DNA from 4 places in the Cutibacterium equinum genome. Region 3 is predicted to be linked to each of the others. Evidence: riboswitches for the same ligand, from Rfam matches in the RefSeq annotation. Region 3 holds a riboswitch; each other region holds the start of a gene.

Region 1 (2,197 bases), 1.1 Mb from region 3:
CGGGGTCGCCGACGAAGACACTGCTGCCGTCCTGGTTCCGCTTGGTGTAACCGAAAGCGCCGGCGTCCGTGCCGTCAGTGCCCTGAGTCGACAGCAACTTGTCGATGATCTTCTGTGGCACCGGGCGGTTGGCGCGGGTCAGCGCAATGGTGATGAGGTGCGGGCCCCAGTACATGTTGACGCGGTTCTGCATACCCGGGGTCTCATCGTTGATATAGCCGGCAAGCTTGACCCAGAGGTTTCCAGTTTCCTTGCCGAGGAAGTAGGTCGGATCCTCGCCGAGGATCTCGGCGGTCATGATGACCTTCGCCAGACCAGCCGGGTTGTTCTCGACGTATTTCGGGCCTGCTTCCTTGAGGGCCGCAGTCATCTCCTTGACGACGTCAGGATGGGCATCGGAGCCGACCAGAGCAATGATGCCGTCGGCGACACCGCCAGCCTGTCCGTAGGTCGTCGGGTCTTCCTGCCACTTTTGGGCGAGCCAGTCGGCGGCCGCGGCGACGTACTTACTGGTGGCAGCGGTGTCGTTGACCGATCCGGCCCACATGGCACCCTTGACCGGGCTGGCCGGCGGATCGAAGCAGTACGGGGCGGAACCGTCATCAATGGTGGCGGTGACAGGTGCGTGTGATGGCGCGGGCTGCGGGTCAGCGAACGCCGGTACCACGAACGGTGATGCGACGAGTGCACCGGCGGCGAGACCGGCGACCCATCGATTGAGCCTGGTCATGTGGCGGGCCTTCTTCCTGAGGATGCGTTGCGCTCAGGACGGGAAAGCCCCCCGAGTTGAACCCACCGCAGTCCTCGACGGTGTGATGTTCCTTGGCGCAACCCAGGTACTCCGACTTGGGGACGAGCCCCTCACGGTTGCGGGTCAGCTCCGGATTCTCACCGGATTCCCCCGTGGTTGCAGTGTCAGTCTAAGCTCGCGCCCATCACATGTCCACATCTAGTTAGGCGCTGCGAACCTGTGTGTTAGGCTTCACATGGTTTCACCGATGGAGAACCTGGTGCGAATCCAGGACTGTCCCGCAACCGTGTAGACCGACAAAAATGTCGGCTAAGTCGGATCGCCATCGTTGAGATGTCCCGTACTTGTTTCCGTCGTGGACAGCGGAAAAGACGATCCTGGCCCAGCGCTGGATGGCCTAGAAGCGTCCACCCAGTGAAAGGCAGGAATAGTGAGACGTCTACGGGGTTTGGCTGGTCTACTCGCAGCAGCAGTGGCACTGCCAATTGCCATCACCCATCTTGGCCCGGCATCTGCGGCACCGCCGTCCTACGACTCTGATGCGCAGAAGTGCATCAACGAGAACCACGTCTTCGTCTATGCCGAGCGCGATGACGGCCATGTCGATACTGGTTGTGCTACCAAGTTCTCCAACGGTGTGGAAGCCTTGACGTCGGCTGGTTTCGACATCGGTAACACCGATTTCGGTGGTGACCTGGGGTTGTTTATCGATTCGATTAACGGCTATCCGGAAAACCCCGACAAATTCTACGCTTACTGGGGCTATTTCCACGGGAAGCCGGCAGGCAAGAACACCGAGACAACGTGGGAGTACTCGCAGCTCGGTGCGAGTAATTACCATCCGGAGCCCGGTTCGATCGAGGCATGGCACTACATGCTCATCGACGGCCCATGGGAGGTCCCTCCGACCTGGAAGCCGAAGGTCGATCCGGCTCCCACCACTCCGGCGGCCTCCTTCGAGATTCCTGACAAGGCCCTGCAAAAATGCATCACCGACAAGGTGGGTACCACCACTCCCACCAAGGAACAACTCGACGGTGTCACGAGCCTGAGCTGCCGGAACAGGGGAATCAAGGACCTTACCGGTATCGATCAGCTGACCGGATTGGAAAAGGCATTCCTGCCGGAGAACAAGATCAGTGATCTCAAGCCGTTGGCCTCCATGACTGGCATTTTCAGCCTGGATGTCAACAGCATTGGAGTCTCCGATGTCACGCCGCTGAGGTCGTTGACGAAACTGTCGCATCTGGACGTCGGCAAGAACCACATCCGCGATCTGTCCCCACTCAAGGACATCAAGGGGCTGGGAGACACCGACATCGTCTCGAACTACCAGACCGTTGACGGTGGGTCGGCCACTGCCGGGGTCGAGGCCCCCGTCCCGACCGCCGTCGACCATCAAGGCACGACCTTCGTGGCTGATCGTGAGGTTCCTGAAGGCGTCAA
Region 2 (2,197 bases), 1.1 Mb from region 3:
CATCATCTCGTCGCATCGAGGACGGATCGGTGTCGGGATTGTCCTGGCTGCGATCGTCGTGCTGACGATTCTTGACCTCATTCGATCTGGTTTGGCTGGGTTGACGAATCTTCCGGTTCTGCTGCTTTTCGTGTGGCTGGTGTGGATCATTTGGGGAGTGGCCGAAATTCGGATCAATGACGACGGGGTGACGGTCGTCAATCAATTCCGGATTTGGGAGGTTCCCTGGGATCGAATCACTGAAGTCACGGGACGATGGGGCCTGTCACTGACGGCTGAGCGCCGTCCTGACGCTGAAGGGGCCCGGAAGCCGCGCACTATCTCGGCATGGGCTGCTCCGGCGCGCGGGACGGCCACTGCGATGAAGGGCACTGCCGATCACCTCCCGCAGGTCATCATCGGCTCCGAGGTACCGATGAGATGGTCCTTGGACTCTCACGCGACTGCTCGCCTCATCGAGACGGAGCGAATCGAGCGTCGTCCCGTGGGCAAGGCGGCTGCTACCCAGGCCAAGCCGGAGTCGACGTCAGATCACCAGAAGTCCACCCGAGCGACGCCTCACGACGCCGAGATCCGGGTGCATCCGAACTGGTTGACGATCTGCGTCACCGTCGTTCTCGTCGCCGCCGCCATCATCATCTGAGAGCCTCTTTCCCCCTGTCGATCAGGGACACCTTGAAGTTCACCTGAGGTGGCAGGTACCGCACCCCCAAGCTCATGGCGTAAAGTACGGGTGGTCCGGGGGGTGTACCCCGGACCGACAACTGTGACGGAGAAGCCGGTGAGAGTCCGGCGCTGTCCCGCAACCGTGATGCCACGTGGCTGAGCCGGATCGCCGAATCAGTTGAGCGTTGATGCCATGTCGTGGGTTGCGTGGCGTGACGACCCTCTCGTTCGTCGCGGTGACCCGCCGAGAGGAGCCTGATGGGTCGCCGCCCACTCACCGTTGCGAGCCTGCTGGCACTCATGTGCGCCACGGGGTCGATGATGGTTGTCCCCTCCCATGCCGAAGGGGCAGGGTTTCACGACGGATGGTGTCAGAAGGACGAAGGGTTCGCCGTCGTTGTGTATTGGCCGGCCAAGCCCGCTGACGTGGAGCCCGAGATCCCGGGGAACCTCGACTCGAAGACTTTGGTGCGCTGCATCATTGGTGCCCACAAGACATCCGGGGATGGCCGAGAGGATGTCCTGAAGCTCGCGGGACTCGGGTATGCCACACAGGGGGACATCGTCACGACGATCAATGGCATCGAGAGCGACGCTTTCGCCGAGATCCCGGCCTACTGGTGGTACCACACCGGCACTCGGGAGGGGGACTCCGGCGGACGGTGGGATCCCAAGAGTAGCTGGACGCAAAGCCTCAACGTCAACGACTTCGGGCTCATCGTCTTCTCCTCTGATTCCGAACAGCTCCCTCCTGTCACCCCGAATTTTGCCAAGGGTGGGGACCACGGCGACGAGCCTGGTCCCGGCCCCGGTCCTGGTCCCGGCCCAGCCCCCGGCCCCGGCCCAGGACCATCGACCGGAGAACCCAGCCACGGACCAACGGGCAAACCCAGCCACGGACCCACCGGCGAGCCCACCCACAAGCCGACCAGTGGCCACGACAAACCAACGGGCAAACCCACTCGCACATCGGGTCACGGCGGCGACAAGCCCTCCCACGAACCCGGTCGCAGCCACGGTGGGGACCATCATGACCGTCCCAATCCGACGGCACCGAACCACGCCGACGGCCCCCGACCGCACAAGAAGCGCGACCGTGCCGACAGCCGCCCCAACACGATTTCCACAGTCACGGCGACGCCTCCTACGCCGAGCCTCCCGACCGTCAGTTCTGCGTCACCCTCCCGACCGCGTCCGTCCTCACCGTCAGCCACCCCGAGTTCACCGACCCCCAGTCCCCGCGCGTCCTCTCCTGCCGCAAGCGCCGGATCCTCACTGGCCCCCCAGTCGTCGTCGCCGGTGTGGGGACGCGAGGACCACACTCGTCGTTCTCCTGACGAGGGCGAACACAAAGGTGCCCCCTGGTGGGTGCCGGTCGGTATAGGAGTCGTCGCTCTCGCGGGCCTGGCCTTGGCGCCCGTCATCCACCGCCGCCATCGTCGCGGGGACCAGGAGGACGAGGAATGAACTGCATCTCCATGATCCGCGCGGCGACACTCGCCCTCCTGACGATCTGTGTCAGCGCCGTGGC
Region 3 (2,197 bases):
CTCACATCGGTGACATCGCCGCGCGCCTCATGGATGGCGGATTGTCCGGTGACACCCCGGTCGCCGTCGTCGCGGACGCATCCCTGTTCACCCAGCGATCCTTGACGACGACCTTGGAGAAGGCTGCCGAGGACATGGCCGAGGCGGGGATCAAGCCGCCGGCCATCACCGTGGTCGGTGACGTCGCTGGACTCGACCTTGACCAGACCCGAGTCCACGAACCGTCAGATCACTGAGGTTTTTTGACGGTCGCGAGGTGGTCGTCAATCCACTGCACCGCCTCGTCGACCTCGCCCAGCTCGTCTCCCCAGCCGGGGGCCGGGCCGCGTGACACCATGACGACGTGGATGCCGGTTTCGGCTGCCAGGCGAAGCTTCGGGTCCAGGTCAGTGCCCCCGGAGTCCTTCGAGACGAGGGTCGCCGCCCCGCCGGAGAAGATCTCGCGCTCCCGGTCCATGGTGAAGGGGCCGCGCTCCTGCAGCACCGTCCAGCCTTCGGGAAGTTCCTCGTCGGGGGCGTCCACGCAGCGCACGATGACCCGGCGCGGGCCGAGTCGCAGGTAGTGGCTGACGGGTTGGCGTCCCACCGTCAGCAGGACGACGTCAGGCAGGTCCGCCAGGGCCCGTGCGGCGTCGTCGTGGTCGTCCACCCAGGTCCAGGTCGCTGCCTCGGGCTGGGTGCGCCAGCTGGGCGGGGCCAACCGGGCCAGCGGCACATTGAGATCGCGGCAGGCTTGGGCGGCGTGGCCGTGCATGGTCGCGGCGAAGGGATGGGAGGCGTCCACCATGACCTTGACCTCGTGGGCCGTGAGGAAGTCCTTGAGTCCCTCGATCCCCCCGAACCCGCCCAGTCTCGTCGGACCGGGAACCGGCCGTGGGGATTTGGTGCGTCCCGCCAGGGAGGTGCACAGGTCAACCCCGTCGTCGACCAGTCGAGTGGCCAGCTGCCGGGCCTTCGTCGTGCCGCCAAGAATGAGGACGTCCATGACTCCATCAAACCAGCCTGTGGGACAATGATCAGTGATCGCGGTGGAACACCGGTGAGAATCCGGGACGGTCCCGCCACTGTGACGCCGTCGAGGCGAAGTCAGACCAGAACCGCGTACACCTGCCTCGACCGGGGTAGGACGACTGTGACGCGCGTGCGTGGCGTCCAGGCTGCGAGGACACAGACCTGGAGGGACGCGGCGGCGTCCCCGACGATGGAGCATGATGGTCTGCCTGCCTGAATCCCTGTCCGCTGAGAGTCTGCTCTCCCGCACGGTACGCGGCATTCGAGGAGCTGACGCCACAGCACGTGAATCTGCTCGGGCTCGTCAGCAGGTGCTCACCAAGCCGGAGGGTTCGCTGGGGTTGTTGGAGGATCTGTCCATCCGTCTGGCGGGGATGTATGGACAGGTTCCGGTCCCGGTTCCGAGCCACCCGGTTGTCGGGCTGTTCGCTGGTGACCACGGGGTGTGGGCTCAGGGGGTCTCCCCTGATCCCCAGGAGATCACCACCCAGCAGATGGTCAACATGGCGGCTGGCGGGGCGGCGATCAGCGTGATGTCGAGGAACCTGGGTGCCCAGCTGTGGATTACTGACGTCGGTGCCCGCCATGAGGTTGACGCGCCCATTCGTCAGCGGTGTGTGCGCCGAGGCACGGACGACATCTCCCAAGGCCCGGCGATGAGTCTTGACGAGGCCCTCCGGGCCCTCGAAGTTGGTATCGAGACCGGTTTGGAAGCTGTCGAGCAGGGAGCAGACATCCTCGTCACTGGCGAGATGGGGATTGCCAATACGACGCCGGCGGCGGCCCTCATCAGCGTCTTCACGCGGCGTCCTCCTGCTGAGGTGACGGGAAGGGGTGCTGGGTCGGACGATCGTCGGCATCAGCACAAGATCGGTGTGGTCTCCCGTGCCATCCAGGTCAACCGCCCGGAGGCTGACCGCCCGGTCGAGGCGTTGGCGAAGGTGGGAGGTTTCGAGCATGCGGCCATGGCTGGTTTCATCCTTGCCGCGGCCTCCTCACGCATCCCCGTGCTCATTGACGGCGTGATCGCTTGTTCTGCCGCTCTGACGGCCACCGCAATCTGCCCGCAAACCCGCGACTTCATCATCATGAGTCACGCCGGTGCCGAGCCGGGAATCGCGGCGTCGACCTCCGCTTTGGACCTGCCCGCCTTGTTGGACCTCGGTATGAGGTTGGGGGAGGGGTC
Region 4 (2,197 bases), 790 kb from region 3:
GGGCCGAAGATGACGACGTCACTGAGGATGTTCGTCCCGCTCAAGGTGAGGACCGGGGCATCGGGGCCTGGCTGGGAGAGTCCGAGGACCTTGACTTCTCCGAGAACGTGCGACATCGAGTCCTCGATGCGCACCCCGTCGGGTACCAGGAGAGTCGCGTCGCACATGAAGATCGTCAGATCGATGGTGATGTGACGACTTGCCCACGACATGGACGTCAGGTCGAAGCACGGATCCCCCATGATGCCGATGACGTTGGTGTGCTTGGCCATCGTTCGTCCAGAGGCCCAGACCGTGTCGCTCATGATGCAGATCATGCGGTCGGTATCCGGGCCGGGAGCGACGCGCACGGGGTCTCCCTGATGGCCCACAGCGGGCAGGGCAATGTTCTCGACCGTCGCGCCCAGGTCAGAGAGCAACCCGCCCAGATCGCCATAGGTGCGGGCCTGCAAAGCAGCCTCGACGCGTTCGTCATGTTCATCGCGCGTGAGCTTTCCCTCGACCCACGCATTGTCGAGGATGTCCGTTGCCCGAGCGCGCTCAGCATCACCAATCCGCCAGTCGTCCGGGACCGTCATGGCGCAAGCCTACCAACGTCGGACTCCCCACAACATGCGTTGACTGTCCTTGATCAGCGTTCATATAGTGACCAGTGCACATGGTTCCCGTGTTCGCACGGGCCAAGAGGGAATCCGGTGAGAATCCGGAGCTGCCCCGCAGCGGTGTACGAGAACGACCGCCGTCATCACGCACTGTGCTTCGGCATGGGAAGCGACGGCCAGTAGGCAAAAAGTGCTCGTGAGTCCGAAGACCTGCCAGGTGTGGTCCCGCAACCGCGGGGCCCGGTTCGCGATCTCGCGGGAAGTATCGCAGCGTTCATGGGGACCAGTGTCCCCGCCGCATTCCGCCCGGTCGCGTGCCTACGGCATCGCACGGAGGAATTGCAATGAGCGCCGACCCCATTTCAACCATCCGCGTCCGCAAACGCGACGGATCCCTGGCCCCCTACGACGGCAACGAAGTCGCCGCATCCATCATGGATTCAGCCCGTGGGCTGGACGACGCCGTCGCCCGGGCAACCCTGCTGCAGGCTGAGGTGGAGATCACCCTGTTCGACGGCATCACCACCGATGCCCTGGACGAGGCCGTCATTCAGGTAGCCCTGGGCAATGCCAAGGACGACCCGGCCTTTGACACCATCGCAAGCCGTATCGCGGTCAAGAAGCTGTACAAGGAGGTCTTCGGCAACACCCATGACATCGTGGGTGACGTCGCCCCGGATCGGGTGCGCGATCTGCACCGTCTCTGCTTCCCGAGCACGATCAACAGTCTCGTCTCCGGCGGTCACCTCGACCAGCGTCTGGGCCAGGTCTTTGACCTTGACGCCCTGGCGGACGCCATCGACCCGACTCGTGACGACCTCCTCAACTTCACCGCCGTGCGCACCATCGTCAACCGTTACCTCTTGCGCACCGACAATCAGGCATTGGAGGTGCCTCAGTACTTCTGGATGCGCGTGGCGATGGGGCTCAGCCTGACCGAGGATGATCCGACCTCCTCGGCGCTGGCCTTGTATGACTCGATGAGCAACCTGCGTCACCTCGCGGCCGAATCGACCCTCGTCAACGCGGGAACCCCGGCTGGTCAGCTGTCCACCTGCTTCGTCATGCGCACCGAGGATGACCTCGAGCACATCGCTCGGACGATCCGTGACGTCATGTGGATCACCAAGGGCACCGGCGGCATGGGCGTTTCGATGTCGGATCTGCGCTGCGAGGGGTCACCGCTTCGCTCCGGCAACACCGCCTCGACTGGGCCGATCCCTGTCATGCACACCATCGATTCGACGCTGCAGGCAGTCTCGCGGGACGGGGAGAAACTCGGCTCGCTGTGCTTCTACATGGAGAACTGGCACATGGATTTCCCGCAGTTCCTCGATCTGCGGCGCGACTCCGGTGATCCTTACCGACGCACCCGCAACGCCGACACTGCGGTGTGGATCTCCGACGAGTTCATGAAGCGGGTCGCCAAGGACGAGGACTGGTACCTCTTCGACCCCGCCGAGACCCCCGATCTCACCGAGCTGACCGGGTCGGCCTTCTCGAAGCGGTACGCCCACTACATCGAGCAGGCCGAGGCCGGGGCGATCACGCGGTTCCATCGCACCACCGCCCGCGAGCAGTTCCGGGCCATCCTG

Evidence for each region. Region 3 has a riboswitch for cobalamin ahead of cobT (nicotinate-nucleotide--dimethylbenzimidazole phosphoribosyltransferase). Riboswitches for the same ligand answer to the same signal wherever they lie in the genome.
Region 1: another riboswitch for cobalamin. It lies ahead of O6R08_RS08370 (hypothetical protein); the one in region 3 lies ahead of cobT (nicotinate-nucleotide--dimethylbenzimidazole phosphoribosyltransferase).
Region 2: another riboswitch for cobalamin. It lies ahead of O6R08_RS08310 (hypothetical protein); the one in region 3 lies ahead of cobT (nicotinate-nucleotide--dimethylbenzimidazole phosphoribosyltransferase).
Region 4: another riboswitch for cobalamin. It lies ahead of O6R08_RS09785 (ribonucleoside-diphosphate reductase subunit alpha); the one in region 3 lies ahead of cobT (nicotinate-nucleotide--dimethylbenzimidazole phosphoribosyltransferase).

The regions. Positions count from the first base shown of each region.
Region 1 covers NZ_CP115668.1:1,835,562-1,837,758, reverse strand. The annotation lists gene O6R08_RS08370 (hypothetical protein) at 1-730, opposite strand, end outside; cobalamin riboswitch at 815-944, opposite strand; gene O6R08_RS08365 (leucine-rich repeat domain-containing protein) at 1,224-2,197, shown strand, end outside.
Region 2 covers NZ_CP115668.1:1,822,453-1,824,649, forward strand. The annotation lists gene O6R08_RS08305 (PH domain-containing protein) at 1-643, shown strand, start outside; cobalamin riboswitch at 722-855, shown strand; gene O6R08_RS08310 (hypothetical protein) at 925-2,133, shown strand; gene O6R08_RS08315 (hypothetical protein) at 2,130-2,197, shown strand, end outside.
Region 3 covers NZ_CP115668.1:430,832-433,028, forward strand. The annotation lists gene cobA (uroporphyrinogen-III C-methyltransferase) at 1-236, shown strand, start outside; gene O6R08_RS01935 (cobalt-precorrin-6A reductase) at 230-985, opposite strand; adenosylcobalamin (AdoCbl) riboswitch at 1,012-1,129, shown strand; gene cobT (nicotinate-nucleotide--dimethylbenzimidazole phosphoribosyltransferase) at 1,209-2,197, shown strand, end outside.
Region 4 covers NZ_CP115668.1:2,148,266-2,150,462, forward strand. The annotation lists gene O6R08_RS09780 (DUF1707 SHOCT-like domain-containing protein) at 1-578, opposite strand, end outside; cobalamin riboswitch at 643-834, shown strand; gene O6R08_RS09785 (ribonucleoside-diphosphate reductase subunit alpha) at 947-2,197, shown strand, end outside.